DNA from 2 places in the Bradyrhizobium sp. USDA 4502 genome. Region 1 is predicted to be linked to the other one. Evidence: predicted binding sites of a transcription regulator. Region 1 holds the regulator's gene; the other holds the start of a gene.
The links. Region 1 encodes PhoB, which activates phosphate uptake and scavenging genes when phosphate is short. Its sites were predicted from a motif close to TGTCATNNANCTGTCAT; they were not measured.
Positions count from the first base shown of each region.

Region 2: the regulator PhoB is predicted to act here: its motif matches at 1,825-1,841, upstream of ACVW1B_RS35915 (alkaline phosphatase D family protein).

Region 1 covers NZ_JBSSGF010000001.1:6,750,999-6,754,495, forward strand. The annotation lists gene ACVW1B_RS31560 (IS4 family transposase) at 234-1,337, shown strand; gene phoB (phosphate regulon transcriptional regulator PhoB) at 1,570-2,280, opposite strand; gene phoU (phosphate signaling complex protein PhoU) at 2,426-3,142, opposite strand; gene pstB (phosphate ABC transporter ATP-binding protein PstB) at 3,249-3,497, opposite strand, start outside.
Region 2 covers NZ_JBSSGF010000001.1:7,705,785-7,709,281, reverse strand. The annotation lists partial or broken gene ACVW1B_RS35925 (4a-hydroxytetrahydrobiopterin dehydratase) at 1-50, opposite strand, end outside; gene ACVW1B_RS35920 (TAXI family TRAP transporter solute-binding subunit) at 263-1,666, shown strand; gene ACVW1B_RS35915 (alkaline phosphatase D family protein) at 1,905-3,467, shown strand.

The DNA of each region.
Region 1 (3,497 bases):
ACCTCAAAAACAAATCCCCGCGAAAGCGGGGATTTTTTTGTGTGATGCGTAGCCCATTACATCACCGGCGTCGTCCCGGCGAAAGCCGGGACCCATAACCACTAATGCGTGTTGTTAGAAAGCCGTCTGGCCGCGTGCCGATTGCACTGGCCGCGGCGTATGGGTCCTGGCTTTCGCCCATAGGCGCTAAAATAGGATTTGCGCCTTGGATTCGCTTGTGATTCCAAGATGGAATGGCACACGAATCGCTTGTGAACAAAGATTGGGCGCGCGTTGTCGCCCGACTTGGCGGAGCCGAGGCTCTGAACATTAGCGCGCGCAAGACGAAGGCGTTTGTCCGTCCGCGGGAGATCAGCAATGCGGTCGACTTGCTGCGCCTGATCTTGGCTTATTGCCTTGGTGAGAAAGGGCTGCGGTTGACGGCGGCATGGGCCACGTCGGTTGGGCTTGTCGATATCTCCAACGTGGCTCTGTTGTATCGCTTACGTCAGTGCGGAGATTGGCTGGCAATCTTGGTCGAGCAGGCGCTTGCCGCCGCGGCGCCGAAGGCGAGCCGCGGTCGTCTGATCCGTATTGTTGACGCCACGACGGTCCCCAAGGCTGGGACGAGCGGCAGGAACAAGAACGCAGTGTGGCGTATCCATAGCGCGTTCGATCTTCCGCAGGAGCGCTTTGGTCACTTCGAACTGACCGATCAGCGAGCGGGCGAGACGCTGGATCGGATACCGGCGGTTGCCGGTGAGATCCGTCTTGCCGATCGCGCCTATCTGCAACCGGAGCGCATGGCGCATCTCGTCGATGCCGATGCGGACTTCGTGATCCGGGCCGGCTGGAAGAGCGCGCGCTGGCTCGATGCCGAAGGTAATCTTGTTGACCTCACTGCCGAACTGCGCAACGCCTCGGCGCGTGGCCTGATCGATCGGCCGATTTGGATAAAGCGCAAGTCAGGTGCGCCGCCGCTCGCAGTGCGTCTGGTTGCCGCGAAGAAGCCGGCGCAAGCTGCTGCGGCTGCGCGACGCAAGGCGCGCCGGACTGCACAAAAGGGAGGTCATCAGCTCTCCAGGCAAACACTTGACGCCGCAGATTGGGTGATCCTGGTGACCTCACTCAGGCCAGAGGACTTCACGACTGCAGATATCCTCGCCCTCTATCGGCTGCGATGGCGCATTGAGCTCGGCTTCAAGCGGCTGAAAAGCCTGATTGGCCTGAAGGGACCTCCCGGAACCGACGAGCGGTCCGCCAGACCCCATATCCTCGCTCATCTGCTGATCATTCTATTGCTCGAGCCGCTCGTCGACGAACTCGAAGACTCTCCCCGCTTGGCCGACGCCGCCTGACCCACCCAGTGACGTGGCGTCTGCTGCGCCAGCTCGTAGCTTCGCTACGGCAAGCGATCATTCCACAGCCCGCAATCGCTCTACTCTGCAGAGCCAGTCACGCTCTCCGGCGACATCTACGCGAGCCACCCAGACATAAGCGCCACTATCAGACTATGATCAAACTATCTTAGCGCCTATGGGCTTGCGCCGGGACGACGCCGTGTTGCGGTTTATGAATGCCGCATGGCCGTTACGGCTGTGGCTCGGCCTTGGCAAAGCGGTCGTCGAGCGCGTAGCCGGCGCCGCGCACGGTGCGGATCGGATCCTGCTCGCGGCCCGGATTGAGCAGCTTGCGCAGGCGGCCGATATGCACGTCGACGGTGCGCTCATCGATGTAGATGTCGCGGCCCCAGACGCTGTCGAGCAGTTGCTCGCGGCTGAACACGCGGCCGGGATGCTCGAGGAAGAATTCGAGCAGGCGATACTCGGTCGGCCCGAGATCGATCGGACGGCCCGAGCGCGCCACGCGGCGCTTCTCGCGGTCGAGCTCGATGTCGCCATAGGTCAGCACGGTCGCAAGCCGCTCCGGGCTGGCGCGGCGCAAGAGGCCCTTCACCCGCGCCAGCAGCTCCGGCACCGAGAACGGCTTGACGATGTAATCGTCCGCGCCGGTGGCAAGCCCGCGCACGCGCTCGCTTTCCTCGCCGCGCGCGGTCAGCATGATGATCGGAAGCTGCTTGGTCTCGGGCCGCGCCCGCAGGCGGCGGCACAGTTCGATGCCGGACAGGCCCGGCAGCATCCAGTCCAGCACCACGAGGTCGGGAACGCGCTCCTTCAGCCGTGTATCCGCATCGTCGCCGCGCCCCACCGTCTCGACATCGTAGCCTTCCGCATCGAGATTGTAGCGCAACAGCGTCGTCAGCGCTTCCTCGTCTTCGACTACCAGAATGCGTGCGCTCATCGGTCTAAGTTCTTTCTCTGTGGTGATCCGTTGCCCAGACGCAAACCGAAACGCTTACTTCCTTGAGCATAGTCCCCGCGGAAACGATTTGTCGCGAGGATCATCCAGTTTCGCTCTTGCCGGTTCCGTGCTTGCCGATCATGCCTCAGTTGCCCGGCACCGTGGTGGCAAAAGTGGTCATGTCCCCCTTCGGGCGCTTGTCGGTGATCTGCTGGCCCTCGATCATGTAGAACACGGTCTCGGCGATATTGGTGGCGTGATCGCCGATCCGCTCGATGTTCTTGGCGCAGAACATCAGATGGATGCAGAACGAGATGTTGCGCGGATCTTCCATCATGTAGGTGAGCAGTTCGCGGAACAGCGAGGTGCAGATCGCATCGACCTCCTCGTCGCCCTTCCAGACGTTCATCGCCGCCGGCAGGTCGTGCGCGGCATAGGCGTCGAGCACCGACTTGACCTGCGACAGCACGAGGTCGGTCATGTGCTCGAGGCCGCGGATCAGCTTCAGCGGCTGGAAATCGCTCTCCAGCGCCGCGACGCGCTTGCCCATGTTCTTGGCGAGGTCGCCGATCCGCTCGAGATCGGTGGCGACGCGCATCGCGCTGACGATCTCACGCAGGTCGATCGCCATCGGCTGGCGGCGCGCGATCGTCAGCACCGCGCGCTCTTCGATGTTGCGCTGCAGATTGTCGATCTCGATGTCGGCGGCGACCACGCGCTTGCCGAGCGCGACGTCGCGACGGATCAGCGCGTCGACCGACTCGGTAATCATTCGTTCGACCAGGCCGCCCATCTCGGCGACCAGGCGGGTCAACTCCTGCAGGTCGCTGTCGAATGCCTTGGCGGTATGTTCAGAAGCCATCGCTTGTCTCCCTCAACCATGATCCCGGGGATCATGGCTTCGTGTCCTGAATTTTAGCATGACCTGATCGGAAAACCGGTTTCCACTTTTCCGGATCATGCGCCGGTCAACCGAACCGGCCGGTGATGTAGTCCTGGGTGCGCCGATCGCTCGGTGAGGTGAAGATCTTGTTGGTGTCGTCGAACTCGATCAGCTCGCCGAGATACATGAAGGCGGTCTTGTCGGAGACGCGCGCCGCCTGCTGCATGTTGTGGGTGACGATCGCGATCGTGTAGTCCTCGGAGAGCTCCTGGATCAGTTCCTCGACCTTGGCGGTCGAGATCGGGTCGAGCGCCGAGCACGGCTCGTCGAACAG
Region 2 (3,497 bases), 950 kb from region 1:
AGTTCCCAAAGGGCGGCCTTCCTCGCCTCCGCTGACAGCCGTTCGACCATGGTAAACTCTCCCGTTTGACGCCGACTTTAGCCTAACAACGGCCTCCGGGATGGGATCCACGCCCAAATTAAGGCCGAAATCGCGTCCTATCGCCGCTGGTAACCATGACGGAGTTGTAACATCTGTCCATTCAGTAATTTGCTACACATAGAGGATGTATGCGCGTTGGTAGTTTTGCGAGATTGAGCCCCGACGATTGTTTGCGAGATCGATGACAGACGGCTCCGCCAGCATGTCGCCCAAGCCGCTGCGTTCGGCAAAGCGGCGGCTGATGTTCGTTTTGATCGCGGGCGCGCTGGCCATCATCGGCACGTTGCTGGCCGGCTATTATTTCGCCGTGCGTCCGGTGACGCTGCGGATCGCGGTCGGTCCCGCCAACAGCGATGACGTCAAGGTCGTGCAGGCGCTGGCGCAGGCCTTCAACAACCAGCAGAACACCCAGGTCAAACTGAGGCCGGTGCAGACCGAGGGCGCTACCGCCAGCGCCCAGACGCTGGCCGACGGCAAGGCCGATCTCGCCATCATCCGCGGCGATCTCGAGGTGCCGAAGAATGCCCAGGCGGTCGCGACCCTGCGCAAGAATGTCGTGGTGATGTGGGTTCCGCCCGCCAAGGGCAAGGTTCGGAAATCCGCGCGGATCACCAAGATCGCGCAGCTTGCCGGCCGCAAGATCGGCGTCGTCGGCCGCACCCCGGCCAATGTCAATCTGCTGAAGCTGATCCTGACGCAATACGGCGTCGACCCGATGAAGGTCGAGATCGTTCAATTCCCGGCCAATGAGGCGGCGGAAGCGATCAAGAACCTCAAGGCCGACGCCTATCTCGCCGTCGGCCCGGCCAACAGCAAAATCACGATCGATGCGATCACGGCGTCGGTCCGCGACGGCGGCGAACCCAGCTTCCTTGCGATCGACGCCTCCGAGGCGATCGCGCAGAACCATCCGGCCTATGAGGCCGCGGAAATCCCCGCGGGCTCGCTCGGCTCCGCCGACCGGCCCGACGATGAGGTGAAGACGATCAGCTTCTCGCACCACATCGTTGCGCGGAAGGGCCTGTCGGACTCGACGGTCGCGGCATTCACGCGGCAATTGTTCGCGATCCGGCAGTCGCTCAAGACCGATTTCCCGCTCGCCGCCAAGATCGAGACGCCGGACACCGACAAGGATGCCACCATTCCGGTGCATCCGGGCGCCGCCGCGTTTGTCGACGGCGAGGAAAAAACCTTCCTCGACCGCTACAGCGACTACATCTGGTGGAGCCTGATGGCGTTCTCGGCGATGGGCTCGGCCGGTGCGTGGTTCGCCGGCTATCTCAAGCAGGACGAGCGCAACACCAACACCTCGCAGCGCGAACGCCTGCTGGAGATGCTGAAGACCGCACGGCAAAGCGATTCGATCGAGGAACTCGACCAGATGCAGGCGGAGGCCGACGACATCCTGCGCCACACGCTGGACTGCTTCGAACACGGCGCCATCGAGGAAGGCACGCTGACCGCGTTCAACATCGCGCTCGAGCAGCTTCATAACGCCGTCGCCGACCGCAAGGCGCTGCTGTTCAGCATGCCGCAGAATTTGCAACGGACTGCCACGCAGTTCAGAGCGGCGGGCACGGCGTAGAATCGCCGCTACTCTATCCGCGAGATGCCTTCGTCTCTCCCGCTTGCGGGTAGGGGCTCTCTCCTCGCCATGATTCGTCGAGAGACCCCTCCCCACCCTCCCCCGCAAGCGGGAGAGGGAGCCTGACAGACGTGCCCACCTCACGCGACGCCCGCCGCTGTAATGTCTCCGTCATGGAATTTTTCTAGGTCTTGGCGCGCCTGCGGCGCATTGTCGCTGTGACCTGAGGAGGCTCCCCATGACGATCCGGTTCTCGCGAAATCTCACCCGCCGACGCTTTCTCTCCACGGCGGCTGCGGCCGGCGCCGGCGTGATTGCGATGCCCTATCTGTCGCGCGCCGCCGACCGTCCCGTGATCACCCATGGCGTGCAGTCCGGCGATGTCGGCGTCGACGGCGGCGTGGTGTGGGCGCGTGCGGACCGGCCGTCGCAGATGATGGTCGAGGTCGCGACCACCGAGTCCTTCAAGGACACCCATACGCTGCCGCCGATCACGGCGCTGCCCGAGAGCGACTTCACCGCCAAGATGCTGCTGGAGAACCTGCCCTCCGGCCAGGACATCTTCTATCGCGTCCGCTTCCGCGACCTCGCCCATATCGACATCGTCGGCGAACCGGTGGTCGGCCGCTTCCGGACCGCGCCGAGCGACCGCCGCGACGTCTCCTTCGTGTGGGGCGGCGACGTCGCCGGCCAGGGCTGGGGCATCAATCCCGACGACGGCGGCATGATCACCTTCGCCGCGATGAAGAAGCACGCTCCGGATTTCCTTCTGCACTCCGGCGACACGATCTACGCCGACGGCGTGATCCCCTCCGAGGTGAAGCTTCCCGACGGCAAGGTCTGGAAGAACGTCACGATCCCCGAGAAGGCCAAGGTCGCCGAGACGCTCGACGAATACCGGGCCGCCCACAAGTATAACTTCCTCGACAACAACGTCCGCGCCTTCAATGCCGAGGTGCCGATCTTCGTGCAGTGGGACGATCACGAGGTGACCAACAACTGGTCGCTGTCGAAACAGCTGCCGGCGGCCTACAAGGAGCGCGACATCAATGTGCTCGCGGCGCGCGCGGCAAAGGCCTTCCACGAGATGTATCCGATGCGCGAGAGCATCGTCGAGCCTGGGCGCGTCTATCGCACGCTGAGCTACGGTCCGCATCTCGACGTCTTCATGCTCGACGAGCGCAGCTATCGCGGCCCCAACGGCCCGAACCTGCAGGAGCAGTATGGCCCCGACGCCTATTTCATCGGCCCGGACCAGATGGCCTGGCTGAAGCGCGCGCTGCTCAACTCGCGCGCCACCTGGAAGGTGATCGCCTCCGACATGCCGCTCTCGCTGATCGTCTATGACGATGCGGCCAACAAGAAGGGCTCGGAAGCCTTTGCGCAGGGCGATGGTCCGGCGCGCGGCCGCGAGCTCGAGATCGCCGACATCCTGCGTTTCATCAAGACCGCGGGAATCGTCAACACGGTGTGGCTGACCGCCGACGTGCATTACGCCGCCGCGCACTACTACAACCCAAATAAGGCCCAGTTCCAGGAGTTCGATCCGTTCTGGGAATTCGTCTCCGGCCCGCTGCATGCCGGTACGTTCGGTCCGAACGAGCTCGACAACACCTTCGGCCCCGAGGTGAAGTTCATCAAGGCGCCGGGCGAAGGCAACCAGAACCTGCCGCCGTCGGCGGGCATGCAGTTCTTCGGCCACGTCAAGATCGACGGCAAGAGCGGGCAGATGACGGTGAGCCTGCGCGACCGCGTCGACGCCGAGCTGTGGGCGATCACGCTCGACCCGAAGCCGGTCTAGTGTGCTGAATGCGAAGTTCGTGCGATTTCG